2 linked regions of the Haloactinomyces albus genome follow. Each later gene encodes a partner of the first gene's protein in a complex. Links are inferred from orthologs where the notes say so. Each region holds a gene or a part of one and is shown in the gene's direction. Other genes may lie near its edges. The genes, in order: JOF55_RS11215 and JOF55_RS06750.

What was found.
Region 2: the proteins of JOF55_RS11215 (region 1) and JOF55_RS06750 are in contact, whole or in part, in a solved structure (PDB 8BNU), measured with the Escherichia coli proteins. The link is inferred for Haloactinomyces albus from one-to-one orthologs.

What each region holds. Positions count from the first base shown.
Region 1 is NZ_JAVDXW010000001.1:2,389,153-2,404,580, forward strand. What follows is about bases 3,297-6,291. They hold JOF55_RS11215 (acetyl-CoA C-acetyltransferase), read left to right. Parts: upstream 3,297-4,152; coding sequence 4,153-5,430; downstream 5,431-6,291. Other genes in these bases: JOF55_RS11210 (3-oxoacyl-ACP reductase), read right to left, coding at 3,297-3,879; JOF55_RS11220 (hypothetical protein), read left to right, coding at 5,882-6,082; JOF55_RS11225 (NHL domain-containing thioredoxin family protein), read left to right, coding at 6,199-6,291. Outside these bases: JOF55_RS11195 (TetR/AcrR family transcriptional regulator), read left to right, coding at 12-620; JOF55_RS11200 (NAD-dependent epimerase/dehydratase family protein), read left to right, coding at 666-1,694; JOF55_RS11205 (MaoC family dehydratase), read right to left, coding at 1,683-2,540; more of JOF55_RS11210, read right to left, coding at 2,542-3,296; more of JOF55_RS11225, read left to right, coding at 6,292-8,145; JOF55_RS11230 (GroES family chaperonin), read left to right, coding at 8,222-8,542; JOF55_RS11235 (VanW family protein), read left to right, coding at 8,809-10,980; JOF55_RS11240 (acyl-CoA dehydrogenase), read right to left, coding at 11,229-13,070; JOF55_RS11245 (YnfA family protein), read right to left, coding at 13,285-13,617; JOF55_RS11250 (fluoride efflux transporter FluC), read left to right, coding at 13,798-14,265; fluoride efflux transporter CrcB, read left to right, coding at 14,262-14,639; JOF55_RS11260 (mechanosensitive ion channel family protein), read left to right, coding at 14,779-15,428.
Region 2 is NZ_JAVDXW010000001.1:1,423,624-1,438,987, reverse strand. The notes cover bases 1-2,931. They hold JOF55_RS06750 (3-hydroxyacyl-CoA dehydrogenase NAD-binding domain-containing protein), read left to right. Parts: upstream 1-321; coding sequence 322-2,541; downstream 2,542-2,931. Other genes in these bases: JOF55_RS06745 (hypothetical protein), read right to left, coding at 2,616-2,931; JOF55_RS06755 (acetyl-CoA C-acetyltransferase), read left to right, coding at 1-194. Also shown: more of JOF55_RS06745, read right to left, coding at 2,932-3,515; JOF55_RS06740 (TetR/AcrR family transcriptional regulator), read right to left, coding at 3,734-4,360; JOF55_RS06735 (flavin-containing monooxygenase), read left to right, coding at 4,471-5,970; JOF55_RS06730 (DUF6319 family protein), read left to right, coding at 6,246-7,019; JOF55_RS06725 (MFS transporter), read left to right, coding at 7,214-8,461; JOF55_RS06720 (hypothetical protein), read left to right, coding at 8,471-8,911; JOF55_RS06715 (transglycosylase domain-containing protein), read left to right, coding at 9,087-11,177; JOF55_RS06710 (CPBP family intramembrane glutamic endopeptidase), read right to left, coding at 11,194-12,150; JOF55_RS06705 (hypothetical protein), read right to left, coding at 12,262-12,465; JOF55_RS06700 (serine hydrolase domain-containing protein), read left to right, coding at 12,472-13,821; JOF55_RS06695 (hypothetical protein), read right to left, coding at 13,928-14,125; JOF55_RS06690 (GntR family transcriptional regulator), read left to right, coding at 14,191-14,532; alternative ribosome rescue aminoacyl-tRNA hydrolase ArfB, read left to right, coding at 14,635-15,087; JOF55_RS06680 (patatin-like phospholipase family protein), read left to right, coding at 15,198-15,364. UniProt on the Escherichia coli protein: Catalyzes the formation of a hydroxyacyl-CoA by addition of water on enoyl-CoA. Also exhibits 3-hydroxyacyl-CoA epimerase and 3-hydroxyacyl-CoA dehydrogenase activities.

The sequences.
Region 1 (15,428 bases):
TATCAAGACTCATGCGCACTGTCGATCCCGCCAAGCACGAGGCCAAGCGCCGCCACATCATCGAATCGGCGGCCTCCTGTTTCGCGCGGGCGGGTTTCGACAAGACAACCGTGGCCGACATCTGCACGGCGGCCGGGATCAGTTCGGGCAGTCTCTTCCATTACTTCCCCTCCAAACGCGCGGTGTTCACGGCGATCTTCGAGCAGGACGGTCGGGACAATGCCGAGCGGCTGGCGGCGGCTGTCGATTCCGACGACCCCTGGGGCGCTGTCCTCGAGCAGGTCGAGTACATGGCTCGCTCCCTCGCAGACCCCGAAGCAGCGGGGCTCGCGTTCGAGGTGGTCGCGCAGGCCGGCCGTGATTCGGAGCTGGCCGAACTGGTGACGCGCGACGACCGTGAGGTCCGCGAGAAGCTGGCCGTCCTGCTGCGCCGAGCCGCGCAGCAGGGACAGATCGACGCTTCGATCGAACCGGCCACGGCGGCCACCTGGGTGGTGGGGCTGGTCGATGCGCTGTACACCCGAGCGGGAGCGGATTCGGAGTTCGCACCGGCCGAGCAGTTGGGCACGCTGCGTCTGATCCTGGCCGGGTTCTTGCGGGCCGAGTCGCGTTCACCCTGAGCGAGATCGCTCGCCTCCTGCCGCGGGAATGGCGAGAGTGGCCGCATGCGACTTCTGGTGTTGGGTGGTACGGGATTTCTTTCCGGAGCGGTGGCTGCCGAGGCGGTCTCGCGTGGCCACGATGTGGTATGCGCGGCGCGTGGGCGGTCGGGGTCGGTTCCCGATGGTGCGAGGCTGGTCGCGGTGGACCGGGACGAGCCTGGTGCGCTCGATGTGCTGGGCGGAGAACGCTTCGACGACGTCGTCGACGTGGCGAACGTGTCGCTTCCCGGAGGCGTGCCCCGCGTGTCGCTTCCCTGGATCGCCGAGGCGCTGCGCGTGCTCGGAGCGAACGCCGGGCACTGGGCGTTCGTCTCGACGATCAATGTCTACGCCGATACCGCGACGCCGGGACAGCGGCCGGGATCGCCGCTGCTGGAACCGAGGGAGCAGGAGACGGAGTCGACCCCGGAGACTTATGGGGCCGTCAAGGTCGCTGGGGAGAACGCCGTCCGTGCAGCGATGGGTGAGAAGGCCTTCGTCGTCCGGCCGGGGCTGATCGTCGGTCCCGGGGATACCCAGGACCGCTTCGGGTACTGGCCGGTGCGTTTCGCTCGCGGTGGTCGGGTCGTCGTGCCGAACGCACCGAACCAGCCGTTCCAGCACATCGATGTCCGCGATCTCGCCGCGTGGATCGTCGACGCCGGTGAGCAGCGGATGGCGGGAACCTTCGATGCTGTCAGCCTGCCGACGAAGCTCGGGCCGCTGCTGGACGAGATCGCCGGACTCACGGCTGCCGAGGACACCGAGATCGTGCGAGTGCGGCCCGAGACGTTGGCCGAGGTGGAAATCAATCCGTGGGGTGGTCCGAAGTCGATGCCGCTGTGGCTGCCCGAGACGCACCACGGACTCACCGCGCACGACGCCACGGCATCCCTGGAAGCCGGGCTGAGGATTCGCCCGCTCGCCGACACCGTCACGGCCGTGCTGGAGCACGAACGCACCCTCGGACTCGATCGCCCGCGCGAGGCCGGGCTCACCCCCGACGAGGAGGCCGAGGTGCTCGCGTTCACCTCCGGAAACTCAGCGCACTGAACCGCGCAGGTGGAGCTTGCCGGAGCGGGAGTGCAGCGCGAAGTCCCTCCCCCTGCCATCGCCCTGCCCGGTGGCCCGCTCGGTGAACTCGACCGTGGAGGGCAGCAGCACCGGCTTGGCGAACTCGACTTCTACCGTGCAGGCCTCCGGCAGGCGTCCCTCGAACGCCGCCAGGCAGCGCGCCTTCGACCACATGCCGTGCGCGATCGCGCGGGGGAAGCCGAATGCCTTGGCCGTCAGCGGGTGCAGGTGGATCGGGTTGCGGTCCCCCGACACCGCCGCGTAGCGGCGCCCCAGGTCTCCGGGGAGCTGCCACGTCGCAGTGGGTGCTCCCGCCTCGATCGCCGCGGTCCGCTCGGATTTCGCGGCCGACTCGTCCGGCTTGCCGCGACGCAGGTAGGTGCTGCTCTCGGTCCACACCGTCTCACTACCCGCACTGGTTTCGGTGACGACGTCGAACTGGCTGCCCTTGGGATGCGGCCGCAGGTCGGACAGGTACACCCGCTGAGTCGGTGACTCGGTCACCAGCAGCGGCCGGTGTTGAGTGATCGTGTTCGCCACGTGCACCAGCCCGACCAGTGGGAACGGGAAGCCGGGGTCGGTCATCAGGCGCACCGCCGTGCCGAAGGACAGGATGTGCGGATACGTCATGGGCAGCTCGTCACGCAGCCCGAAGCCGCACATCCGGTTGTACTCGGCCAGGTGCTCTCGGTCGACGGTGATGTCCCGGCGCACGTACTCGGTGTCCGGCAACTCGCCACCACCGCGCCGGCTCGGCGTCGTCGCCACCGCCTTCAGGTACAGCGCTGCCAGGTTCGGGGCGCTGCTCAACTCGGTTGCCCGCATCTCACGCTCCCAGCAGGCTCTGCCCGCAGACCCGGACGACATTGCCGTTCACGCCGCCGGACGCGGGGTTGGCGTACCAGGCGATGGTTTCGGCCACGTCGATCGGCAGGCCGCCCTGGGACAGGCTGTTCATGCGTCTGCCCGCCTCACGCACCACCATCGGAATCGACGCGGTCATCGCGGTTTCGATGAAGCCGGGCGCCACGGCGTTGATCGTCACGCCGCGTTCGGCCGCACGGGACGCGAGTCCCTGTACGTGGCCGATCACCCCGGCCTTGGACGTGGCGTAGTTGGCCTGGCCCACGTTGCCCGCGATACCGGCGATCGAGGAGACACCGATCAGTCGTCCGTTTTCGCGCAGCGGTGACGAGTCGGTGAGCAGTGCTTCGTTGATGCGCTCCTGGGCTCGCAGATTCACCGCGATCGTCGAGTCCCACTGCTGCTCGGTCATCCGGGCCAGTGTCTTGTCGCGGGTGATCCCGGCGTTGTGCACGACCACGTCGAGACCGTCATGGCGCTCGGTGAAGTGCTCGATGATGTGCTGTGACGCGTCCTCGGCGGTGATGTCGAGTTGCAGGGCCGAGCCACCGATGCGGTTGGCCACGCGCGCCAGGTCCTCGCCCTGCGCGGGAACATCCAGGCACACCACGTGGGCGCCGTCGCGGGCGAGTGTTTCGGCGATCGACTCGCCGATGCCACGGGAGGCGCCGGTGACCAGAGCGACCTTGCCGCGCAGCGGATGGGCGCGGTCGGTGTGCGGCACGTCGGCTGCTCCGACACGGACGACCTGCCCGGACACGAAGGCCGACTTCGGTGCGAGCAGGAACCGCAGTGTCGAGTCGATCGCGTCCTCGGCGCCCTGGGAGACGTAGACGAGCTGGGCGGTCGCGGCCCGCTTGAGCTCCTTGCCCGTGGTGCGGACGAAGCCCTCCAGTGCGCGCTGCGCGGTCCGCTCGGCGGGGTCGGTGATTTCCTCGGGCGGTGTGCCCAGCACGATCACCCGGCCGCCGGTGTCCACCTGGCGGATCGAGGGGCTGAAGAACGCGTGCAACTGCCGCAGCTGGTCACTGGCGGTGATGCCGGTGGCATCGAAGATGAGCGCCGCGTAGCTGGTGTCCTCGGCGCGGGAATCCGTGACCTGCGCGGGGAGTTCCTCGAGTGTGCCCGCCACGGCCTTGCCCAGTCGTGAGTTCTCGGCAGCCGACGACAGCACCGGTCCCGACACGACGGGGTCGCCCGTGCGATGACGACGCAGCGGGGTGGGAGTCGGCAGCCCGAGCCACCGGGCGAGCTGACGTCCGATTCCGGAGGAGGTGAGCTGCTGGTACAGATCGTCCATGGTCTCTCCTGAGGGGCTCGTAGCACGGCACTCGACGCATAAGCTACCCGCCGGTAGGTTAAGGAGGCGAGATGGACCACACTATCCGGGTGGGGTTCCTCGTCGGGGGACGTAGCCACCGGCCCGGCCTGCACGGCCACGCTCGACTCGAACGGCCACACTCGGACAACGGGCAGGGCTCGTGCGAGAACGGGCGCTCGTGCGAGAACGGGCCCGGAACGGATCAAGCCACACCGGCCACACCTGTACACAGATCAGCCGAGGGAGTCGGGCATGCCAACCACTCGCCGGGTTGCCGTCATCGGAGGCAACCGGATTCCGTTCGCACGTTCCGGTGGACCCTACACCCGGGCGTCCAATCAGGACATGCTCACGGCCGCGCTGGACGGGCTCATCGCACGTTTCGGCCTGCAGGACGAGCGGATCGGGGAATTCGTTGCGGGTGCGGTACTCAAGCACAGCCGGGACTTCAACCTTGCCCGTGAGACCGTCCTCGGTTCCCGTCTCGACCCTCGCACCGTCGCCCACGACGTGCAGATGGCCTGTGGGACGGGGCTCGAATCGGTCATCTCGGTGGCCAACAAGATCGCACTCGGGCAGATCGACTCCGGCATCGCCGGGGGTGTCGACTCGGCCAGTGATGCGCCCATCGCGCTCAACGACGACCTGCGCCGCGTGCTGCTGCAGGCCAATCACGCCAAGAGCTTCGGAGGGCGTCTGCAGGCGCTGACCGGATTACGGCCGCAGCACATCGTGCCCGAGATCCCGCGGAATGCCGAGCCGCGCACGGGGTTGTCCATGGGTGAGCATGCGGCCTCCACCGCCGCCGCCTGGCAGATCGACCGCGTCGATCAGGACGAACTCGCCGCGCGCAGCCATCAGCGCCTCGCCGCTGCCTATGACCGGGGTTTCTTCGAGGATCTGGTGACTCCGTTCCAGGGATTGTCGCGCGATCAGAACCTGCGACCGGAGAGCTCGGCGGACAAACTCGCCAAACTCAAGCCGGTTTTCGGGCGTGACGAGAACGCGACGATGACCGCAGGGAACTCCACTCCCCTGTCCGACGGCGCTTCCACCGTGTTGCTGGCCGACGAGGAGTGGGCCAAGCAGCGGCGGCTGCCCGTGCTGGCCTACATCGCCGACTTCGTCTCGGAGGCAGTCGACTACGTCAGCGGCGACGAGGGGCTGCTCATGGCGCCGACCTACGCGGTGCCGAAGTTGCTCGACCGTGCCGGGATCGGGCTCGGCGACTTCGACCTCTACGAGGTGCACGAGGCCTTCGCCTCGCAGGTGCTGACCACGCTGAGGGCTTGGCAGGACCCCGAGTTCTGCGAGCACCGGCTCGGCCTGGACGGGCCGCTGGGTGACATTGACACGGACCGTCTCAATGTCAACGGTTCCTCGCTGGCCGCGGGGCATCCGTTCGCGGCGACCGGTGGCCGCATCGTGGCGACGTTGGCGAAGCTGCTCGCCGAACGCCGGTCGGGGCGGGGACTGATCTCGATCTGTGCGGCAGGCGGGCAGGGCGTCACAGCCATCCTCGAACGTTGAGGTCCCCGAAGCGTCCTTGCCGCTGTTGCCGATACTCGGTCGTTGTTACTGGTGAGGCGCTTGCGTGGTGGCGAATGACCTCGGCTGTGAGTACATCTGAATGTGATCTAAGTTACAGTGAAGCATAGTTGTAACGCTCGGATGTCAATCCACGATGTACGGGGTGACTCCGCGATGCTGTCGGACCCCCGACCTGACAGCATCGCGGAGCTTTCCACCATCCGATGTTCACCCGGGGTCGATGCCTCGAGCTCGGGTGCCAGCGTTGAAATGTCCTCGCCTCCGGAGTGGTCTCCACGCCGCCGGCCGAGGTGTCTCCTCGTCGCCATTCGGTGACGAATCCGATCAAGGCGGCCCTGTGTAAGCAGGGGTGCCTCCGCATACCTCATATCGGTTACCCACGGTGATTATTTGATCACCTGGCTCTTCGGTGCACGAAGGGTGAGACACCATGCAAACCACGATCATGCTCATCGGCGCGTTGGTGCCGATCATGGCGGCAAGCCTGTTCTACGTCAGCGACCGCCGGGGGCAGCTTGCCCAACCGGTCGCAGGCCGGTCCGAGCAGGACCAGCCAGGACTGCACTCATCGGGTCAGGACCGCGCCGAACAGGATCGGTCGATCCTGCCTTCGGAGACCGACCACGGCTGACCGGCCGCTGCACGTGTGACACGGACGGCGACTCCGCAACGCCGGGAACAGCGGCGGAGGTGCAGTGGTTCGATAGGGGTGTGGCCACTTCCGCACAGCAGACCCGCCGCGCGCGCGTGCGCGCGCCTGAACCGACCGGACGCCGGTGGTTGAACACCGGCGGAGAACGGGTTCGACTCTCGGATCTGCGGGGCAAGGTGGTGCTCCTGGACTTCTGGTCTTTCTGCTGTATCAACTGCCTGCACGTGCTCGACGAGTTGCGCCCGCTGGAGGAGGAGTTCGCCGACGAACTCGTCACGCTCGGTGTGCACTCGCCGAAGTTCGAACACGAGGCCGATCCCGAGGCTCTCGCGGCGGCGGTTGAACGCTATGCCGTGCACCATCCCGTCCTCGATGACCCGGAGCTTTCCACCTGGCAGGACTATGCCGTCAAGGCATGGCCGACGCTGGTCGTGGTGGATCCCGAGGGCTACGTCGTCCACGTCGCGGCCGGTGAGGGACACGTCGAGGCACTCGGGAAGGTCATCGGTGAAGTGGTCGTCGAGCACGACGCGAAAGGCACATTGCACCGTGGTGACGGTCCGTACGTGCCGCCGGAGAACCCCGGTACCACGCTGCGTTTCCCCGGCAAGGTGATCAGGCTCGAGGGCGGGACCATGCTGGTGTCCGATTCGGCGCAGCATTCGCTCGTCGAGTTCGCCGCCGATGGCGAGACCGTGGTGCGCCGCATCGGCAGTGGTGAGCGGGGCAGCACCGACGGTCCGCCCACCGACGAGTTGCCCGTCGGTGACCTGCCCGCCGGCGGTCCGGTCACCGATGGGCCGGTCACCGATGGGCGGGTTCGTGCCGCGAGCTTCCGTGAACCCGCCGGACTGGCACTGCTGCCCGAGCCCGTCGCAGCCGAGGTCGGCTACGACGTCGTGGTCGCCGACACCGTCAACCACCTGCTGCGGGGAGTCTCCCTGGCGGACGGTCGGGTAACCACTGTCGCCGGGACCGGTGAGCAGTGGCGATCCGGTCCCGCCCAACCTGGTGCGGAGACCCTGCCCGCCCTGGAGGCTCCGCTCACCAGCCCCTGGGACGTGTGCTGGTGGGACCCCGTTGGGGGGATCGTGGTCGCCATGGCGGGCAACCACACGCTCGGACTGTTCGATCCGATCGCGGGTGAAATTCGGCGGTTCGCGGGCACCACGGTGGAGGGCTTGCGCGACGGCGATGTCACCGAGGCCTTCTTCGCCCAGCCCTCGGGCCTGGCCGACGGTGGGCGGCGGTTGTGGCTGGTGGACTCGGAGACCTCGGCGCTGCGCTGGATCGAGGTCTCCCCGGAAGGGCTCGAAAACGGATTCGAGGTGCATACCGCTGTCGGGACGGGACTGTTCGACTTCGGGCACGCCGACGGGCCCGCCGAGCAGGCGCTGCTGCAGCATCCGCTTGGTGTCGCGGTACTACCGGATGCCACGGTTGCGGTCTGTGACACCTACAACGGCGCGATCCGCCGCTACGACCCCGAGACCGGAGAGGTGTCCACACTGGCCACCGATGTTGCCGAACCATCCGGGGCGACCCTGATCGATGGTGAACTGGTGGTGGTCGCCTCGACGGCACATCGCCTGGAGCGCCCCGTGCCACCCGGAGTGGCCGCACAGCTCGTCCGGGGCGCAGCACAGCAGGTCACGCGCCCCGCGACCGAGGTCGCTCCGGGCGAGGTGGGACTGGTGGTGGTGTTCACGCCACCACCGGGGCAGAAACTCGACGAGCGGTACGGCCCCTCCACCAGCCTGGAGATCAGTGCGTCGCCGTCGGAATTACTGGTGGAAGGCGAGGGCACGGGCACCGCGCTGAACCGTCGCCTGGTGCTGGCCGAGGGGCGGGAGTCCGGATCGGCGGCGGATGGCGTGTTGCATGTCGTCGCCCAGGCTGCGAGCTGCGATGACGACGGGGCGACCGAGCATCCCGCCTGCCGGCTGACCCGTCAGGACTGGGGAGTGCCGATTCGGATCGTCTCAGGAGGGCCGGACCGCCTGCCGCTGGTGATGGGCGGACTGGATGATCAGGAGTCGTGAATGGGTATAAACCATTGTGTTGAAGGCGACAACCCTGCACGAAGGTACCTGTAGGACAAGCGCGTAAACTTTTCGGGTGACCGATGCCAAGCTTGAGATCCAGATGCTGCACGACCGGGTCATGGTGCAGGTCTCCGAAGATTCCGGGGAGCGCCGCAGCAGCGGCGGCATTGTGATCCCTGCCACTGCCCAGGTGGCCAAGCGACTGGTCTGGGGAGAGGTTTTCGGAGTCGGCAGCCACGCCCGGTCGGTCCAGGTCGGAGATCGGGTGCTGTTCAACCCCGAGGAGCAGTTCGAGGTCGAGGTGCAGGGCCGGATGTATCTGGTGCTGCGGGAACGGGACTTGCACGCCGTGGCCTCGGAACGCACCGAACAGGGCACCGGCCTGTACCTGTGACCTCCCCGGACGGCCGTCCGAGAACAACGAACAACAGCGCACGGCATCGGACCCGGCCGTGCGTCGAGTACGTTTGGCACAGCGAACATTCTTCCTTGCCACGGGCTCTCGCCTGATGCTGTTCGCTGTTGGCCCCACCGCACGACCGACGAGAAGGGGACGCGGTGCCGGAAGACGACGAACACCCCGACAGAGTGGGCACGGGGTCGGATGACCAGGTGTGGACTTCCACCGAACGGATAGGCCCTCCGGGGGAGGACCTCGGCATGGCGGACACCGAGGGCAGTGACTCCGCTTCCGATGTGGAACCAGCGACCTCGTCGGGTATCAGCCGGGAATCCACCGGCGACTCGGCAGGCAGTGAGCGGACCGTGCGGATCTCGGGTGGGTTGGCCCCGGAGGAACCGACCGAGCGGGAGTTGTCTCCGCAGGATCCCTCCGCAACCGAGCGGACACAGCGGATCCCGGCGGTTCCGGCCGAGCCGGAGCCGGGCGGTGGGTTCTCCGAGTCCGACACCGAGCGGACACGGGCCATCGAACCGGTTGCCGAACACTCCTGGAACCCGGCAGTGGCGGAACCGGCAGCGGAAATCACGAGCACGGAGGTCCCGACAGCGGTGGTTGCCGCTGAAAACCGGTCGAATCCCTCCGACGGGCATCCGGACTCTCCGGCCGCATACCCCGATGAACAGCAGCCCACCGAGCGGCACGACACTGCCGAGGAGGGGGGTAAAAACCGTAAGAGGCTGCTGCACGCGGGCGTGGTTGCGGGCATCGTCGCGGGTTTGCTCGGCCTGCTCTACATCGGAGACCTGGCCTTCAGTAGTGGCCTGATGCCGCGCGGCACCGTCGTGGCCGATGTTGCGGTGGGGGGACTGGACAAGGCAGCGGCAGAGCGCGAACTGCGGGCGGAGATCGGGCCGCACCTCGACGAGCCGGTGCAGCTTCGAGTCGGTGACGCGACGGCCTCGATCGACCCGGCCGCAGTCGGTCTGAAAATGGACTGGGATGCGACTCTGGACAAGGCGGGCTCTCAGCCGTTGAACCCGATCACCCGAGTGTCCTCGTTCTTCACCACCAGGGAAATCGCTCCGGTCAGCAACGTCGATCGGGAGAAGCTCACGGCGGCGCTGCAGAAGGTCAAGCCGGAACTGCACCGGAAACCGAAGGAAGGCACCATTCGGTTCGAGGGCACCGAACCGGTTGCGGTGGAGCCGGTGACCGGTCGCTCGGTCGATGTGCAACGATCGCTCGATGTGGTCGTGGCCGAGTGGATCGGGACCGATCCGGTGCGGCTGCCGTTCACCAAACAGCCGGTGAGCACGACCACCGAAGGTGTGCACAAGGCGCTGAATCGGATCGCGAAGCCTGCGGTGGCGGCGCCTGTGACGGTGCTCGGTGATGGCAAGAAAGCCACACTCGGCCCCGAGGACATCGCGAACTCGCTGCGCTTCGAACCCAACGGTAAGGGCGGTCTGAAGTCGCACATCGACGTCCCGACGGCAACCGAGGTGGTGAAGCCGCAGCTGGCGGACACCATCAAGCAGGGCGAGGATGCGAGCGTCGTCATCGAAGGTGGCAAGCCGGTCGTGCAGCCGTCGGTACACGGCCGCGTCATCAACTGGGAGAAGAGCTTCGCTCCGCTGAACAAGGTGCTTCGGCAGCCGGGCGGGCGCCAGGTACGGGCTGTCTACGAGGACCAGCCCGCCGAGTTCACCACCGAGGAGGCCAAGCAGCTCGGCATCAAGGAGCAGGTCAGCACCTTCACGACCAAGGGTTTCAGCCATGACTCCGGGGTGAACATCCGGCGGGTCGCCGAGGAGGTCGACGGTGCGATCGTCAAGCCGGGTGAGACATTCAGCCTGAACGGTTACACCGGTGTCCGGCAGAAGCCGCAGGGCTATATCGCCTCGGGCATCATCAAGAATGGCCGCCCGGCCGAGGCCGTCGGCGGTGGCATCTCCCAGTTCGCCACGACACTGTTCAACGCCGCCTACTTCGCGGGCATGAAGGACATCGAGCACCGCGAGCACAGCTACTACATCAGTCGCTACCCGATGGGGCGGGAGGCGACCGTGTTCCAACAGCCGGACGGCACCAGCCTCATCGACGTCAAGTTCAAGAACGTCTCGGACAGCGGCATCCTGATCGAGACGGCTTGGACACCGAGTTCGGTCACCGTGACCCTGTGGGGGACCAAGCAGTTCGAGGTGAGCTCGAGCACGAGCCCGAAGAGCAACTTCGTCCCGCCGAAGGAGATCACGATCCCCGAGGGGGAACCGTGCAGCCCGACCGGCGGTCAGAAGGGCTTCACCGTCTACAACACCCGCACGGTCAAAAACCTCGAGACAGGTGAGGTGACCAAGCAGCGCGAGCGGACCGTTTACGAGCCACAGCCGATCGTGCACTGCGGAAAGCCACCGGATTCGGCGCAGTAGGCGCCGCAGTGGGCACGGATCGAGCCGGTTCGATCCGGGCGGTGCTATGACGCGTTGAACAGTTTCGCGCGAAATCAACGAAATGTGCTTTCGCGCGAAACTGACAGCACAGAGCAGCGCTGTATCCACAAGGTCATGCAGTTGTCCCCAGGATCACCGAAGCCGCAAGGGTCCGTGCACAAGCCTGGAACGAACGAAGGCGCCCCTTTCGTGGCCGAAAGGGGCGCCGCTGTGCCTCGTTCAGGAGATCAGAATGCGGCCTCGTCGATCTCCATCAGGGAGTTGTCGGCCGACTCGACGATCGTGCGGCGCGAGCCGAGCTCGGGCAGCACGTTCTTGGCGAAGAACCGGGCCACGGCCACCTTGCCCTGGTAGAAGGACTCGTCCTTGGTGGAGCCGGTGTCCAGCGCCTGCAGCGCGACTTCGGCCTGGCGCAGCAGCAGCCAGCCGATCAGCAGGTCGCCCATGCTCATCAGCAGCGTGACGGCGTGCTGGCCGACCTTGTAGACGTTGTCGACCTCCTCCTGGGCCGAGCTCACGTAGCCGATCATGGTGCCGAGCATCCCCTGGGCGTCGTCCAGAGCCTGCCCGAGCAACTTGCGGGTTTCCGCGAGCGGGTCATCGGAACTCTCCGAGACCAGCGACTCCTGCACCTGTCCGGCGATGTGGCCGAGCGCCTGACCGTTGTCCTTGACGATCTTGCGGAAGAAGAAGTCCTGCGCCTGGATCGCCGTGGTGCCTTCGTACAGACTGTCGATCTTCGCGTCGCGAATGTACTGCTCGATCGGGTAGTCCTGCAGGTAGCCGGATCCTCCGAGGGTCTGCAGTGACAGGGTCAGCATCTCGTAGGCGCGCTCGGAACCCACTCCCTTGACGATCGGCAGCAGCAGATCGTTGACTTTCTCGGACAGCGACACATCGGTGCCGTCGGCCTTGCCCTGTGCGATCTCGTCCTGGAACGTCGCGGTGTAGGTGTACACCGCGCGCAGGCCCTCGGAGTAGGCCTTCTGCAGCATCAGGATGCGCCGCACGTCGGGGTGGTTGGTGATCGTCACCCGCGGCGCGGTCTTGTCGGTTGTCCGGGTCAGGTCGGCGCTCTGCACGCGCTCCTTGGCGTAGTCCAGAGCATTGAGGTAACCGGTGGACAGAGTTCCGATGGCCTTCGTTCCGACCATCATCCGTGCGTACTCGATGACCTGGAACATCTGCGCGATTCCGTCGTGGACGTCACCGAGCAGCCACCCCTTGGCCGGGGTGCCGTGCTGGCCGAAGGTCAGCTCGCAGGTCGCCGAGGCGTTCAGTCCCATCTTGTGCTCGACGTTGGTGACGAAGGCACCGTTGCGCTCGCCGGGCTCTCCGGTCTGCGAGTCGAAGTGGAACTTCGGCACCAGGAACAGACTCAGCCCCTTCGTGCCGGGCTTGCTCTCCACGCCGTGCCCCTCGGGGCGAGCCAGCACCAGATGCATGATGTTCTCGGTCATGTCCTGGTCGGCGGAGGTGATGAACCGCTTCACTCCGTCCAGATGCCAGCTGCCGTCTTCCTGCTGGATCGCCTTGGTGCGCCCGGCGCCGACGTCGGAGCCCGCGTCGGGCTCGGTGAGCACCATCGTGGCACCCCAACCGCGGTCGATGATCAGCTCGGCCCAGCGGCGCTGCTCCGCGGTGCCGTTGTTCCAGAGGATGGTGGCGAAGTTCGGTCCCGCCATGTACATGAAGACGGCCGGGTTGGCGCCGAGCATGAGCTCCGCGGCGGCCCACTGCACGGTCGGCGGGATGCCGTAGCCGCCGAGTTCGTCGGGCAGTCCGAGGCGCCACCACTCACCGTCGATCACCTGCTGGTAGGACTTCTTGAACGACTCGGGCAGGGTCACCGAGTGCGTCTGGGGGTCGAACGCGGCCGGAACGCGGTCGCCCTCCTCGAACGACTCGGCCAGAGGTCCCGTGGCCAGCGTGTTGAGCTCGGTGAGTACGCCGCGGGCGGTGTCCTCATCGGATTGCTCGAAGATTCCGGAGCCGAGCCGCTTTTGCACCTGGAATACCTCGAACAGGTTGAACTCGAGGTCGCGGACATTGCTCTTGTAGTGACTCATGGCGGGCTCTCTCTGCTGATGTTCCGGGCGGGCCCAGCTCATCGGACACCACGCCCTTACTCGTCGGTAACAAGAGGGTATTACCTAGCAGTAACTTCTGCCAAGGCCGGGGTGGGGTGAATTGCGGTCACACAGGACCGCGTGATGAACACCGGTGCCCGGTCGCACCGCGTCGCCGGGTGAGGTCCCACACGGACGAGGATCGGAAGCGCTCTCAACCTCTGGGCGCATACATGATGATCGCGACGCCGACCAGGCTGATCACCGCTCCGGTGATGTCCCACCGATCCGGCCGGTACCCGTCGACGACGACGCCCCACAGCAGCGATCCGGCGACGAACACCCCACCATAGGCGGCGAGGATGCGTCCGAAGTGCGGGTCGGGCTGCAGCGTGGCCACGAAACCGTAGAGGCCCAGCGCGACCACCCCTGCACCCATCCACAGCAACCCCTTGTGTTCACGCACCCCCTGCCACACCAGCCAGGCCCCACCGATCTCGGCGAGTGCGGCCAGCAGGAACAGCACGATCGAGCGCAGCACGGTCATCGGGCCAGGGTATTGGCCGCGCAGGTGGCAGCGGGTGACCACCGCGGAGCTCGTGCCGTAACCTGGAGCGAGCTCCGGCTTCCCGGAGCTCGCGGCGGTGGGGCTCGCCGGACTCAACCGCGAGAATGCTCGCCAACGGTCCCTACCTGGTGTTGCAGCGCGCCGGTAGGAGGACCGCACATGAGTTCCGATGCCGCCTCGACCGAGGCCGTTCCGGAGGCGCCCGTGGCGCCGCGCCACCGTGGCCCACCCTGGGACGTGCTCTCGGCGGTGGCCGTGGGCGGTGCCCTGGGGGCCGTGCTCCGCTACGGGTTTTCGCTGCTGTGGCCGCATCAGCCCGGGACGTTTCCCTGGGCGGTTTTGTCGATCAACGTGGTGGGCTGCCTGCTCATGGGCGCACTGATGTGCCTGATCACCGAGACTGTCACCACGCACCGGCTGGTGCGCCCGTTCCTCGGGGTGGGGATGCTCGGCGGGTTCACCACCCTGTCGACCCACGTGCTGGGGACGATGAACCTGGTGGCGGCGGGGCATCCCGGAACTGCCGTGGTTTACGTGCTGGTGACGGTGTTCGGTGCCTTGCTCGCGGTGCTGGCGGGAGTGCGGGGAACACGCCTGCTGCTTCGCCGGAAAGGAGACGCACGGTGACCGCGCTGCTCGTCGCGGTCGGCGGCGCCGTGGGGGCCTGCCTGCGGTACCTGGTTGATCGTCACGTGCAGGGCAGGCACGGATCGTCTTTCCCGTGGGGCACGTTGCTGGTCAACGCCGTCGGCTCGCTGATTCTGGGAGTCTTCGCCGGAATGGCACTCTCGGGGCCGTCGATACCGGTTTTGCACTCGCTGTTCGGCGTCGGCCTCTGCGGGGCGCTGACCACCTACAGTACGTTCGGCTACGACACCGTCCGGCTGTTTCTCGACGGGGCACGCCTGCGGGCTGCCGCCAATGTCGCCGCCACGATCTGTGCAGGTCTCACCTGCGGGGCGCTCGGTGTGCTCGGTGCCACCGCGCTCTGGGGAAGCTGAGTACCGCCGGGCACGAGGCGGAAGTGTTGTGATTTCGTGATCGCGCCTGCGGCCGGTATGCTACCCGATCGGCGTAGCGGAAATCAGCCCAAAACGGCTTTGCCGCAAGTCGGACTTGTCCATCATGAGAGGTTTCTCTGTGTCCCCTCCCGTGCATTCTTCATCGAACTTCACCGCGGCCGGTGATTCCGAAGTGCTGGCGCAGGCCGGACCTGTGGTCGCCTGGTTCACCGAGAACAGTAGCGCGCTCGTGTCGGGCCTGCTGAATATCCTGATCATCCTGGTGCTCGCGTTGGTTCTGCGGGCGGTTGCCGGGCGCTTGATCACACATGCGGTCAAGCGCATGGTCGGCTCTCATCAGCGCTTGAATCGGGCCACGTCCAAGATCGGCGGACGGGAGGAGGCCTCGGACCACGCCGACGAGCGGCAAGCCCAGCGAGCGGACACGATCGGATCCGTGCTGCGTAGCGTTGCCACGGCCGTCATCTTCGGCGTCGCGTTCGTGATGATCCTCGGCGAATTCGGGATCAACCTCGCACCGATCATCGCCAGCGCGGGCGTGCTCGGCCTGGCGATCGGTTTCGGCGCGCAAAGCCTCGTGAAGGACTTCCTGGCAGGAATGTTCATGATGATCGAGGACCAGTACGGCGTCGGTGACGTCATCGATGCGGGCGATGCCGTCGGCACCGTGGAGGATGTGAGCCTGCGCATCACGAAGATTCGCGACCTCAACGGCGGCCTGTGGTATGTCCGCAATGGCGAGATCATGCGCGTGTGCAACTTCAATCA
Region 2 (15,364 bases), 960 kb from region 1 along the record:
GCGTGCCACACGAGAAGGTCAACGTCAACGGCGGCGCCATCGCCATGGGGCATCCGCTCGGCGCCACCGGCGCGATGATCCTCGGCACCCTCATCGACGAACTCGAACGCCGCAGGCAGCGCTACGGCCTGGCCACTCTCTGCATCGGTGGGGGAATGGGGATCGCCACCATCATCGAACGAGTGGAGGCCTGAGTGCCGCCTGCGTAGGTGATCTCTTGCGCAGGCTGCTCTTTCCCGCAAGAGCGAAGCGCAACGGCCACATCAAAGCTGTCGAGTCATCATCCCGCCCCAGACACTGCCTCGTAAGGACACATCATTCATGAGCGACCAGAGCACCATCCGCTGGACTGATCGCGACGCCGACGGCATCGTCGTGCTCACTCTGGACGATCCACAGCAGCAAGCCAACACCATGAACGAGCGCTACCTGCGCTCGATGGAGGAAACCCTCCGGCGACTCGAGACGGAGAAGGACGACATCACCGGTGTGGTCATCACCTCCGCCAAGAGCACTTTCTTCGCAGGCGGCGACCTGCGCGAGCTCATCAGGGCGCGCCCGGAGAACGTGGACGAGGTCGCCGAGACCAGTGACACGGCCAAGCAGCAGCTTCGCAGGCTGGAGACACTGGGTGTCCCGGTCGTCGCAGCACTGAACGGGACCGCACTCGGTGGTGGCCTGGAGATCGCGCTCGGCTGTCACCACCGCATCGCCGTCGACGCCTCCGGCGTGCGCTTCGGTTTTCCCGAGGTCACGTTGGGCCTGCTGCCCGGTGCCGGTGGTGTGGTCCGCTCGGTCCGACTGCTCGGGATCGCCGATGCGCTGATGCAGGTACTTCTGGAGGGCCAGCGGTTGCGGCCCGGCAAGGCACACGAACTCGGCCTCATCGACGAACTCGTCACCGACTCCGACCAGCTGCTGAGCAAAGCCAAGGAGTGGATCAAGTCCCATCCGGAGGCCACCCAGCCGTGGGACCGCAAGGGCTACAAGATCCCCGGTGGCACGCCGTCGGATCCGAAGTTCGCCGCCAACCTGCCCGCCTTTCCCGCGAACCTGCGCAAACAGCTCAAGGGCGCCCCGCTGCCCGCGCCGCGCAACATCATGTCCGCGGCCGTGGAAGGAGCCCAGGTCGACGTCGACACCGCTCTGACCATCGAGGGGCGCTATTTCCTGGAGCTGCTCTGTGGACAGACGTCGAAGAACATGAGCAAGGCATTCTTCTTCGATCTGCAGCACGTGAATTCCGGTGGCAGCCGTCCGCAGGGCGTGCCGGAATGGAGTGCGAGCAAGGTGGGCGTGCTCGGTGGCGGCATGATGGGCGCCGGGATCGCCTACGTCTGCGCCAAGGCGGGCATGCAGGTCGTGCTCAAGGACGTGTCCGTGGAAGCGGCCGAGAAGGGCAAGTCCTATTCGCAGAAGTTGCTCGACAAGGCCGTGTCCAGGGGACGCTCCGGCGAGTCGGAGCGCGACGCCGTGCTCGCCCGCATCACCGCAACCGACCGGGTCGACCAGCTCGCCGGGTGTGACCTGGTGATCGAGGCCGTCTTCGAGGACACCGCGGTCAAACACGAGGTGTACGCCCAGGCCGAAGGGGTACTCGCCGAGGACGCGGTGATCGCTTCGAACACCTCCACGTTGCCGATCACCGGGCTGGCCGAGGGCGTGCGCCGCCGGGACGACTTCATCGGCCTGCACTTCTTCTCACCGGTGGACAAGATGCCCCTGGTGGAGATCATCCGCGGTGCGCAGACCAGCGACCGGACGCTGGCAAAGGCCTTCGACGTGGTGCGGCAGATCAACAAGACGCCGATCGTCGTCAATGACAGCCGGGGATTCTTCACCAGCCGGGTCATCGGCACCTTCCTCAACGAGGGAGTGGCGATGCTGACCGAAGGAGTGGCCCCCGCATCGATCGAGCAGGCTTCCTCGCAGGCCGGTTTCCCCGCGCCCGTTCTGCAGCTCTACGACGAGCTCACGCTCACCCTTCCCCGGAAAATCCGGGAAGAAACGAGGCAGGCCGTCGAAGCCGCGGGTGGGAAATGGACACCGCATCCGGCCGACCCGGTGCTGGATCGAATGGTCGACGAGTTCGACCGTAAGGGCCGCTCCAGCGGTGCCGGTTTCTACGACTATGCCGATGGCGAGCGCACGGGCTTGTGGCCGGGCCTGCAGGAGCATTTCGGTGCCGGTAGTCGCGACCCCGGCGAGGTCGACCTCACCGACCTCCAGGAGCGGATGCTGTTCATCGAGGCGCTCGAGACCGTTCGCTGCTTCGACGAGGGAGTGGTGGAGTCGGTGCCCGACGTCAACATCGGGTCGATCTTCGGAATCGGTTTCCCCGCGTGGTCCGGCGGAGTCGTGCAGTACATGAACGGCTATCCGGGAGGTCTGGCCGGTTTCGTCGAGCGTGCGCGGGAACTCGCCGCTCGCTACGGTGACCGTTTCGAGCCGCCGGAATCACTCGTGGCCAAGGCCCGAGCGGGCGAGGCCTTCGATACCGGTGAACCGGACGCCGAGGTGGTCACCGCAGTGGCCGCCTGAGGCGGGAACGGTGTCGAGCGAGCGGGCGGGCCCCGGAGTGCGGTTCCGGGGCCCACCCGGTTGACGAAGCCCGTTCAGAGTCCGAGCGAGTGAGGGTTCGACAGCGGATTCGGCACACTGCCGACGACCGGCAGCGAGTCGCTCGGCGTGCCGACGGGTGTGCCGATGCCTGCGAGGGTGTCGCTTGCCCGTTCCGCCATGCCGGAGCTGCGGGCCACGCCGGTCTGCCCTGTCGTGCCGGTCTTCCCGGCTACGCCGGTGAGACCGTCGTCCAGCGCGGCCATGGCCGGGGTGTTCCGGTGAGCAGGCAGGGCCTCGCCGGCCCTCGGCAGGTTCACTCGGCCGTCCGAGACCTGCGGTGGGGCGTCCTGCACGCTCCTCGGCACGACGGTGCCGACCGAATTCGTCAACGGTGCGATGCTTTGGCCCTGCGCGGCCGTGAGATCGACTGCCGTGTCGGCGGCGGACACGCCTTCGTGGCCGGAGTGGCGCGGCCCGACTTCGGCGTCGAGCAGCTTGGCGTGCTTGCCGCCTGATTCGGTGCGAGCGGTGTTTCCGGTTTCGACCTCGGCGCTGACCGTCGGCCGGGTGTCGGTCATCCGCTGCAGACGCGTGGTCTCCGCGGTGACGTGCCCGAGTACGCGGGTGGCGTTGCCCGCCGAGAGCGGCTGCCTGCTGTCCCGCAGCTCACCGGCCACGCCATGGGCCATGGTCGTGATGTCCGCGCCGACCTGCTTGAACACGTTCGGGATGCTTGCTTTCACGGTGACGTTCGGGCAGGGGCCCATCGGTAGGTCTGCGGCGGCCTGGCAGGTGTGCAGGGGAGCCGTGATCCCGATGTCGTCCGGTGCCTGAGTGAGGTCGGGGAGCCCGGGGGTCGCAGTGTCCGCCGCCGAGGCGGAGCCCGTTCCGACTGCGGCGAACCCCGCAGCCACAACAGCGGCGTTCAACGTGCGCGTGGTCCAAGGGCGCAAGGTCAGTTCTCCTCGGTCTGTTGTCTACGGCGAGGTCGCACCGGCTGTCGGCTCCGTCGGTTCGGGGAGAGATGACGGGGACGGCTGGAACGACCAACGTGCTCCGCATCGGAACGGACGAGGGCGATCTTGAGCCCGAGGTTGCCGTTAACCCTCGATCGGGTGGTTTTGGCGTTGTGGGCATGCGCCACGAACACCGGGTGGGGATCCTGCTTATGTCAAGTGCCGAGAGTGAGGCTCGGGCTGATCAGCGCCATCAGGTGTTCCGTGGCCATCCGGGGGGTGATCTCCGGGCGGTGCTCGCGCCACATGGCCAGCCGCTCACAGGCACCGATGATCGACTCGGCGAAGGCTTCCAGACGTACCTCGTTCGTCTCGGGAAGCGAGCGGCGCAGCATGCCCGCGGTGAACTCGACCTGCTGACTGCGGATCGACTCGAGTTCGGAATCGACCGGTAGCCCCGGGATGGCGGACTCGTTGCGCAGCAGTGCCCACGCCTGTCGGTGTTCCTCGCTGAACCGAAAGAACGCCAGGAGACCGTCGTGCAGGAGCTGTTCGGGGCCGGAGGCGTTCTCGGCCGCGGCGGTGGTGCTTTCCAGCAGTTCCCGCTTGGCTCGTTCGAGGCAGGCCAGCAGCAGTCCGTCCTTGGAACCGAAGTACTCGTAAAGCATCGGTTTGGACAGGCCGACACGCTGTGCGATGTCGTCCATCGAAGCGGTCTGGTAACCCCGCGTGGCGAATACCTCCTCGGCGACTCCGAGGATCTGGCGCTCGCGTTCGGCTCTGGGAAGCCGCTTGCGAGAAGCGGTGTCGCCCTGGCGTGTGTCTGCCTGTTCAACCTCCACGAAATCGACCCTACCGCACGTAACTTACCAGTAGTAGGCTACACACAACTTACCGATAGTAGGCTACTGGAAAGTAAGCAGTGTGGCGCGGGAACGAGGAGGTACTGCCGATGGCGGAGCGACAGGTGCGGGATCAGCGCAGGTACGAGACCTCCGTGGTCATCGTGGGGAGCGGGTTCTCGGGACTGGGAACGGCGATCCGGCTGAAACAGGCGGGCATCCACGATTTCCTCGTGCTGGAGAAGAACGCGGATCTCGGCGGTACCTGGCGGGACAACACCTATCCGGGGTGTGCCTGTGACGTCCCCTCCCTGATGTACTCCTTCTCCTTCGAACAGAACCCGAATTGGTCGCGGATGTTCGCCGAGCAGGCGGAGATCGAGGACTACCTCCAGCACTGCGCCGACAAGTACGGCGTGCGCGAGCACATCCACTACGGCGTGGAGTTCACCGGCGCGGAGTGGGACGAGAACAACCGCACCTGGCACGTCGCCACCGCCGATGGCACCGAGTATGTCGGCAGGGCTCTCGTCTCGGGCGTGGGCGCACTGCACATCCCGCACTACCCGGAACTGCCGGGGCTGGAGCGGTTCCGGGGCGAGACTTTTCACTCCGCGGACTGGAACCACGACTACGACCTCCGCGGCAAGCGGGTGGCCGTGGTCGGTACCGGCGCCAGCGCGATCCAGTTCGTTCCCGAGATCGCGAAGAAGGTCCGGCATCTGCACCTGTTCCAGCGCACGCCACCGTGGATCCAGCCGAAACCGGACCGGCCGATCCCGGCCGGGCTGCAAAAGGCCTTCCGTCGCATTCCGCTGGTGCAGAAAGCGGCACGGGCTGCGATCTACTGGACGCTGGAACTGCGCTCGGTCGCCGTCCTGCGCAATCCCCGGCTGCAGCGGGTCTCGCAGTGGCTGGCCAAGCGGTTCATCCGCAAGCAGGTGCACGACCCGCAGGTGGCCGAGGCCGTGACGCCGGATTACTCCATGGGATGCAAGCGAATTCTGCTCTCCAGTGATTTCTACCCCGCGCTCAACCGGTCCAATGTGGACCTCCGTACGAGCGGAGTCGCGGAGGTGCGGGAGCAGTCGGTGGTCACCGGCGACGGCGAGGAGCATCCGGTCGATGCCATCATCTTCGGTACCGGCTTCCACGTCACCGACGCGTTCGAGCACCTCGCCATCGTCGGTCGGGGTGGACGAAAACTACAGGACGCCTGGCGCGACGGCATGGAAGCCCACCTCGGTATCACGGTCTCCGGATTTCCGAATCTGTTCTTCCTGCTGGGTCCGAACACCGGCCTGGGGCACAACTCCGTGGTGTTCATGATCGAGTCACAGGTCAACTATGTGCTCAGCGTGCTGCGCCCGATGCTGGCGGGCAGGATCGACCAGGTCGACGTGCGGCAGTCGGTGCAGGACGAGTTCAACGCGGAGATTCAGTCGGAGCTCACCGAGTCGGTGTGGTCGACGGGTGGCTGCCGGAGTTGGTATCTGGACGCCAACGGAGTGAACCGGACGGTGTGGCCCGGGTTCACGTGGAACTACTGGCGACGTACGCGTAAGCTCGACCCGGCCGACTACGAGATCCGGACCGCCGGGCGTCGTTGAGGGTTCGCACGGGCGTTCGATACGCTGTGCGTGTCATTGCCACCACGGATCCCACCACGCCGGATGCGGCGTCCTACACAGCCGGGGCTACGCAGTCGGATTCTGTATAGCCGGAATCCTACGCAGCCGGGATTCCACGCAGCCGGAGTCGTACACCGAATCCCCAGGCGGTTGAAAAATCCCGCGTGGCCGGAAGCTTCACGGGGTCGAACTCCGGACGTCGGCTGGGCCCTGCCCCGGCATGGTGGGATCCTGCTGTCGGAGCAGGGATATCGATGTCTCAGACCCGTGCACTTTCGTCCGATGAGGTTCGCGGTCTCCGCGAGGAACTGGCTGCGGGGGGCACGCCCACGGTGTGGTTCACGTCCTCGGCGGTGGGGGTCCAGGAGGGCCGCTCCGGGAAGGTGACCGCCCTGGACGAGCCTGCGGAGGGTGACTTCATCCAGGTTCGTCCGGCGGGATCGAAGGACGTGTTGTCGTTCTCGGCCGGAGAGGTGACGGTCGTCAAGCCCGCGCGCCGGAGCAAGGATACGGGGGCCGCGGCGAAGTCCGGGGCTGCGAAGTCCGGCGGTGCGGGCAAGTCCGGCAGTACGGCGAAATCCGGCAGTGGCGACAAGCCGACCGCCAAGGCCGCTGCGACGGAATCGGCGAGTCGGCCGGAGACCACCGAGTCCGTCGCGGACGGTCCGGCGAAGCCGAATTCCTCGAAAGGCACGTCGACGACGTCGTCGGCCTCGACAGGAGCGGCTCGCACCGATACGGCCGCACGCCGGAAGCCGCGCCAGCCGGCCGGGGCGAGCGTGACCCTGACGGCGGGTTCGGATGGCCAGTGGAGCGTCGAGGTCAGCAACGGGAAGAAGCGAGTCCTTCGCCCCATGGTTGTTCCCGCCTCCGCGGTCGCCCATGCCGCGAAGGCACTGCACGAGGATGTCGCCCAAGCGGTCGAGCCGTTGCTCGAAGCAGCACGGGAGCATCAGCGTGCCCGGGTCGAGCAACTTCAGCAGGAACTGTCCGAAGCCCAGCGGATGCTCGATGACCTGAGCGAATGATCAACGGGCACGCCCGGCTTTCGACGTGAAAACCACGTGCTGCCCGGTGGGTGAGGCGGCGGTGGAGGACAACTACACTCGCGTAGCGGCGGCACCCCGATCCCCCTGGGGTGCCGCCTTTTTCGCGGCACATCGTCGCAAGTCCGGTTCCGGCTGAGCCGGACACACCAGAGGCGCCTTTCGCGGAGGGGCAGATGCGGTTTCGAGCCGAGTCACGTTCCCTCGGGGCGCGTTCCCTCGATGACGAGGCTCCGGCCCTGCGCAGCCGTTCCTTCCTGATGTTGCTGGTGGCGACTCTGGGCGCGTTCTCGGGTTTTGTGCTGCTGCTGCCGGTCGTTCCGCTGTGGGCGGTCGAGGCGGGTACGAGTGAGGTCGCGGCGGGGGCGACCACCGGCGTATTCATGCTGGTCACAGTCCTGACCCAACTGGGGATGCCGTGGCTGCTGCGGCGGTTTGATCATCGGCTGGCACTGGGACTGGGCACGTTCCTGATCGGTGTACCCGCTCCGCTGTTCGCCCTGGCGGCCGAATTGTGGGCACTGTTGGCGGTATCGGGCTTGCGCGGTGTCGGGTTCGGGCTTTTGACCGTGACCGGCAGTGCACTGGTGGCCGAACTCGTGCCCGCGCCACAGCGTGGCCGGGCGGCCGGGCTCTACGGCCTCGCGGTCGGTCTGCCCAACGCGATACTCCTGCCGGTGGGGGTGTGGCTGGCCGAGCACATGGGATTCGTCCCGCTGTTCTGGATCGCCGGGGTGCTGCCCATCGCGGCGGCCATCGCCGTCGCCGGAATCGCCCCCGCCCGGAACCATGCTGCCCGAGACGGGGTTGCCCGGGACGAGGTGGCCCGGGACGGCACCGACCATCCCGAGACGGGCCGGGGCCGGAACTTCCCGGTCGGCCTGCTGCCGCCATGGCTGGTGATGACGGCCGTGTCGATCGTTGCAGGCGGTGTCATCGCCTTTCTCCCCCTGGCGGTCGTGTCCTCGATCGCGCCGGTGGCCCTGCTGGCCTTCGGGATGGCCACGACGGGTTGTCGGTGGCTGGCCGGGCAGGTGGGAGACCGGTTCGGCTCGCAGGCCGTCCTGCTGCCCTCGGTCCTGATGGCGGTGCTCGGGATGGCGGCTGTCGCCGTGGCCGCTGCCGGACCGGCCATTGTCGCGGTTCCCGGGGCACTGGTGCTCGGTGGCGGTTTCGGTGCGGTGCAGAACGCGACCCTGGTGCTCATGTTCGAACGGGCCCGATCCGGCCCGGCGAGTACCGCGTGGAACGTCGCCTACGACGCGGGCAACGGCATCGGTGCGACCGGCTTCGGCGTGCTGATCGGTGTCGTGGACTACCCGGCGACCTTCTCCCTCGCGGCCGTACTCGTCCTCTGCAGCGTCCCGTTTGCCCTGCTCAGGTCAAGCACCCGTGCGAAAGCCCGTACCGGAGCAAGCCCTTAGGATAGGGGTGTGAAGCGTCGTCTGCTGACTCCGGGCTGGGTGCTGCTGCACCTGGTGTTCCTCGCGGCCTTCGCTGCCTCGCTCTGGTTGGGGTGGTGGCAGTGGGAAAGTGCGCAGGAGGCGGGTGGCAGCTTCCGCAATCTCGGCTATGCCCTGCAGTGGCCGCTGTTCGGCGCGTTCGCGTTGTTTCTCTGGTACCAGGTGGCGCGCATGGACCTGCAGCGGGCCGCGGAGGAGCAACCGGATATTCCCGTCTCCGAGGACGGAACGACAGCGCTCCCCGACCCCGAGGCCGACAGCGCCGACCCGTCCGAGGAGCCGTCACGGAGCCGGAAGCGTTCTCCGGTGCCCCCGCCCGCACCTCCGGTGGACGCGGATGAGGACCCGGAGCTGGCTGCCTACAACCGGTACCTCAGGGAACTGAACGAAGCCGAGCGGCAGCGCTGCTGACGCCTGCCCGGTCGGCTCCGGCGGCCTCGGACGTGGTGGTCGAAAATCGACACGCCGCTCGGAGCCGCGAGGATTCGCCACCGCACCCTGGATCCATTCGGGGGAGGCATGCCTCGATAGGGTGTCCCTCGATCGGCGAGTGCCAAGTGGATGAGCCACGGGGATTGGGGCTGATGTGCGCGGCGGCGTGCTTGTGAAGCTGTTCGGATTATGCGTCCTGACGGGTGTGCTGGTGGCCAGCCTGATGTTGCCGATGGCCGTCGGCGCAGGCGCTTTCGTCAACCGGACCACCACTGCGATGTCGCGGATGTCCGACTCGCTGGAAAAGCAGCGGATGCCGTTGATGACCAAGGTCACCGACCGCAACGGCGATCCGCTGGCTTACTTCTTCGAGGACTACCGGATCCCGACACCGGCCGATGAGATTTCCGACACGATGAAGGCCGCGATCACCGCGATCGAGGACAAGCGTTTCTGGCAGCACCACGGGGTGGACTGGCAGGGCACCATGCGTGCGCTGGCCACGAACATCGCCAGCGGCACGGTCAAGGAGGGCGCCTCCACGATCACCCAGCAGTACGTGAAGAACTACCTCGTTCACGTGGCGGCCGACAACGCGGTGGAGGCGCAGGACGCGAAGGAGACCACCATCGCGCGCAAGCTGCGCGAGGCCAGGATCGCCGTCGGACTGGAACGCACCATGACCAAGGAGGAGATCCTCACCGGATACCTCAACGTGGTGCCCTTCGGTAACCAGACGTTCGGCGTGGGGGCAGCCGCGCAGACCTACTTCGGCACCACCCCGGACAAGCTGACCATCGCGCAGTCGGCGTTGCTGGCTGCGATCGTCAATGCGCCGGGAGCGCTCAACCCCAATACGCACCCACAGGATGCCTTGCATCGCCGCAACCTGGTCATCGACCGCATGGCCAATCCGGGCAACCGGATCCGGATCACCCAGGAGGATGCCAAGCGGGCGAAGAAAAAGCCGTTGGGGATCATCTCGCCGCTGGGCCGCCCGCCGAACGGCTGCGTGAGCATCGGTGACGGCACCACCGACGGGTTCTTCTGCGAGTACCTGAAGAGCTACCTCGAGCGGGCCGGTTTCACCGAGAAGCAATTGAACACCGGCGGCTACACCATCCGCACCACGATGGACCGCAAGGCCACCGAGGCGGCCAAGGCCGCCGCCGAGGCCCAGGTGCCGACCCTGACCAAGGGCATCTCCAACGCGATGGCCGTCGTGGAGCCCGGCACGAAGAAACACAAGGTGCGGGCACTGGTCGCCAACAAGGATTACGGCAACGACCTGAGCAAAGGACAGAAAGCCCGGGACATCGTCAGCAAGGTGCAGCCCTTCGGCGCCGGCTCGGTGTTCAAGATCTTCACCGCTGCGGCGGCGCTCCAGCAGGGCATGAGCATCCACGACGTGATACCGACGCCGCCGTCCTACACGTCCCCGGTGTACGGTCCCGGCGGCAGCGGTTACACGGTCCACAACGCGGCGGGCGTGGCGCCGGGCCCCCGGACGCTGCAAGAGGCGCTGGCGACCTCGCCGAACACGGCATTCGTCATGCTGGAGGAGAAGGTCGGCCTGAGCAATGTCGTGGACATGGCCACCAAGCTCGGAATGCGCCGCAGCATGACCAAGGTGGACTCCCACGGGAAGTCGCTGCAGAAGGGCGAGTTGTCCGAGGCGCAAACCATCAAGCGGAACAATTCGGGCTCGTTCACGCTCGGCGTGTCCTCGGTGAGCGTGCTGGAGCTGTCCAACGTCATGGCCACGATCATGAGTGACGGTCTGTGGTGCCCGCCGACACCGGTCGAGTCCGTCACCGACCGCAACGGCAATCGCGTGCCGGTCAAGCAGAAGGCGTGTGAGCAGGTGATCTCCCCGCGGATCGCGGAAGCACTGGCGAAGGGTATGAGCAAGGACCACCTGCCGGGCGGGACGTCCCATGCTGCGGCGCAGGCAGCCGGGTGGGACCGGCCGTTGGCGGCCAAGACCGGTACGACCCAGCGGCACCAGTCCGCTGCCTTCGTGGGGGCGACCCCGCAGATGGCCGGAGCGGTGCTGACCTATGCCAGCGGCAGCAATCCGCAAGGCATCTGCGTGGTGGGCCCCGGTAACCCGCCGTACCTGTGCGGTGGTGGCGGCAACATCTACGGCGGCACGGTTCCCGGGCGTACCTGGTTCAACGCGATGACCGAGATTCACGAAGGACTGCCCGCGGTGCCACTGTCCGCCGCGCCACGAAGCCCGTAGATGTGCGCGGGATCGGTCAGGTTCTCGGGCGGCTGAGCCTGCCCTTGGTCAGGCCGGGTTCCCGGGGGACCGGATTCGGCACGGGAAGCTTGTGCAGGGCGATCAGCACGAGAATCAGCAGGACCAGCACGATCCAGCCGGACCAGCCCAGTAGGCCCACCGAGACGTTGGGGACCGGTTGGTCCGCAGCGCTGAACACCATCGGCAGCGTGGCCGAGGCGTTGAGGAAGCCGTGGCCGATCACCGCGGGCCACACGCTGCGGGAGGCCAGGCGTAACCAGCCGAGCAAGGTGCCTGTCAGCGTGCAGAAGCAGATCATCATGATGAACGCCACGACCACCGGTGCGGTGGGGTAGTTGTAGCCGAGCACGAGGAGCGGAGCGTGCCACAACCCCCAGAGCACGCCGGTTACCAGAAACGCGCCCGGTTGCCCCAGTGGCAGGAGCGCCCGTGTCAGGTACCCGCGCCACCCCCATTCCTCGCCGAACGCCGAGATCACATTGAGCCACCCCAGCAGGAACGTCTGTACGGCGAGAAGCGGAAGGGCCGTGCTCGCCTGCATTCCCTGCTGATCGGTTGGGGAGAACCGCAACCGGTCGGACAGACCGGAGAAGTCACCCCAGTCGGCCTGGTAGACGCCGAGGGCGTAGCCGACCACGAGTGCGAGCATCATCACCAGCGGTGGAGCGAACCACCCGAGCAGTGCGTAGCGCCACCATGCCGCGATGCCGCCCCGATTGGTGATTCCCGTCTCGCGCAGCATCCTTCGGCGCGGACTGATCCACCGGTTGGTCACGAACGTCGCCACCGCGGGCATGAACATCATGGCGACCAGCACAACCGGGGACCATGCCCAGGACAGGCCTTGTCCGGTCAGCCACATCGGCAGCGTCAACAGCCACGCGGGCAGGTAGGCGACCAGCACGAAGCCGACCACGCCGCGAACATCCACTCGGTCGTACTCGGTGTCCATGCGGGCATCCTGTCAAACGGGGTCGGCAGGCAGGTTCCGTCCGGGTGGTGGTGGGGCACCGATCCGGTGCGGTTGTGTTCGCGGCGTGGTGGGGCGGCCGCCAGCCGGGGATCACTGCAGGGAGTTCCGCATCCGTATCGCCGAGGTGACCATGTTGCGCAGTGCGAAGTCGATCTCGGCGTGATCACGAGTCTTCAGCCCGCAGTCGGGGTTGCCCCACAGCCGCTCGGCAGGCACCGATTCGAGGGTCGCTCGCAGCAGCTTCTCGACGCCTTCCGGATTCCTCTTGCCGACCTCGATGGCTCGCGAAAGCATGAGCGCATGTTGACAAGCTTGTTGCCCACGACCGAACGCGCCCTGCTCCGGCGGTTGGCCCGAGAACAGCGGGATGGCCGAGCGCCGTCGCTCATCGCGGGGTTGGTCCGGGACGGCGAGACGATCTGGGTGGATACGCGCGGTTGGGTCGGAGGAGAACCCGCGACCGCCGACACGCAGTACCGGATCGGTTCGATCACCAAGACATTCGTCGCGGTGCTGGTCATGCGGTTGCGCGATGAGGGGCGGCTCGACCTGGCCGACCGTGTCGAGGACCACGTGCCGGGCACCTCGGTGGGGGAGCGTCCGATCTGGCAACTGCTCGCCCATAACAGCGGGCTGACGGCGGAGCCGAACAGCGCGTGGTGGGAACGGACACCCGGCGTGGACAGCGAGACGTTTCTCGACGAGATCGACAAGGATGCGATGCGGCCGTATCCGCAACAGGTTTTCCACTACTCCAATGTCGGCTTCGGCCTGCTGGGCGAACTCGTGGCACGGCATCGTGGTGCGGACTGGACGGAGGCGTTGCAGCGCGAGATCCTCGATCCGCTCGGAATGCGGCGCACCACGACGCATCCGGTTGCTCCGTACGCGCGTGGCTGGGCGGTGCATCCGTGGGCCGATCTCGTGCAGGAAGAGCCCACAGAGGACGCGAAAGCGATGGCGCCCGCCGGGCAACTGTGGTCCACGGTGGATGACATGGCGCGCTGGATGAACTTCCTCGGCGGGGACACCGGGGAGGTCCTGCATCCCGACACGGTCATGGAGATGCGCACTCCGACCACTGTGGACGACGCAGGCACGTGGACGGCGGGTATCGGACTCGGTCTCCAGTTGCAGCGACATCGCGGGCGCAGGCTTGCCGGGCACAGTGGCTCGATGCCGGGATTCCTGGCGAATCTCCTGGTCGACCCCGACGAGAACACCGGTGCGGTGTTTCTGGCCAATGCGACCGCCGGGCCGAGCGGAGCCTTGGCCGTGGATCTGCTGGACATTCTGGAGGAGCACGAGCCGCGGGTTCCGGAGCCGTGGCAGCCCGCTCCGGTCGATCCGGCGCTGCTGGAACTGACCGGGCTCTGGTACTGGGGACCGACGGCGCATGTGGTGCGCATTCTGCCGGACGGGATGCTCGATCTCGTGCCGTGGCAGGGCAAGGGCAGGGCGTCACGGTTTCGACCGAACGCCGATGGCACCTGGACCGGCCTGGACGGATATCACCGGGGTGAGTGGCTGCGTGTCGGTCGGGCCGCGGACGGAACGCCGAACCACCTGGATCTCAACACGTTCATCTTCACGCGCTCGCCCTACGACCCGAACGCCCCGGTGCCCGGAGGCGCCGAATCCTGGCGCTGATCGACACGCCTTCGGTCGAGGCCCGGTTCCTGCAAAAAATGCAGTTTCGCGCGAAACTGCATTTTTTTCGCTCCGAGAGGGACATGGTTGCCGAAACGGACGGCGCTCAGTGCCGTTCCTCCGGGGAAGGTCCCTGCGTGTGTCTCCGGCCCCGAAGGGGCCTTCCGTGATCGCCGGGGGAACCCCGGAAAAACTTCCGCATGTCCCACAAGGACTTACCGGCCACGATGTAGAACACCCAGCTCACGAGCGTTGCCACGACCGCAAAGCCGGCGAAGACCATCGCGATGACCTGCTCGCTCATGATGCCTCCTTATAAGCTAGTTGTGCTAGTAATACTATTACTTTCATGCTACTGTGTGAAGCACCATGCTGCGCCTCGATTCGGCCGAACCCGGCCCACTGCACGAGCGGATCGCCGCTGCAGTACGCCGTGCCGTCTGCGACGGGGAGCTCGAACCAGGGACCCGGCTGCCCACCGCGCGAGAGCTGGCGAGCCAGTTCGACGTCAACATCAACACGGTTCTCCGTGCCTACCGACAGTTGTCCGCCGAAGAGCTCGTCGAGCTACGGCGCGGACGCGGGGCCATCGTGCGCGGGGATGCCGACCGCGCACGCCTCTACAGCCTCGCGGACGAGTTGCTTGCCGAGGCCGCCCGGCTCGGGATCAGCAGGGGAGAGCTCGCCGCACTACTGGCGAGTCGCTCCTGAAGAGGTGGCTGTGTCCGGCACAGCGATTGCCGGTGGTCCGGTCGTCAGCGATTCGGTCGGGGCAGCGTTCGGCGCGAAAACCGGTTCGGCTCTTGCAGTGTCATGCGGCATCCTGGGGACGTGACCGAGGACTTGCGCATTACGCGGCGGCTGTTCATACCGTCGGCGGAACTGAGCGAGCGTTTCTCGCGTTCGTCCGGTCCTGGCGGGCAGGGCGTCAACACCACCGATTCGCGGGTGGAACTGTCGTTCGACCTCGGAAACTCGCCGTCACTGACCGAGCAGGCTCGGCAGCGCGCGCTGGCCCGGCTGCACCATCGGCTCAGCGATGGTGTGCTCACCGTCGCCGCGTCCCGGCATCGCAGTCAGCTGGCCAACCGCAGGGATGCGCGCGAGCGCCTGGCCGCAGTACTGGCCGAGGCCGTCGCGCAGCCACCGCCCACCCGTCGCCCCACCAAACCGAGCAAAGGGGTCCAGCGGCGCCGTCTCGAGCACAAGAAGCGCCGGGGTGAGATCAAACGGCAGCGGCGCCGGGGCGATCCCGGGGAAAGCTGAGTAGTCGCCTGCCGAGGGGAGATGGCTCCGAACGGTCTCGACCGTTCCGGCATTGTCGAAGGTCCACCGCTATTTTGGTGGTGTGGCAGGCGCGCAGAGAGGGGACACGGATGCGGACGGCGTGGGTGTTGCCGGGCGGATCCACCTTCGGAGCGATTCAGGCCGGGCTGGTGACGGCGCTGTTCGAGGCCGGTATCGAGCCGGAGATGGTCCTCGGTACCTCGGCCGGTTCCCTCAACGCTGCCTGGCTGGCAGGCGATCCCTCCAGCCGGGGCGC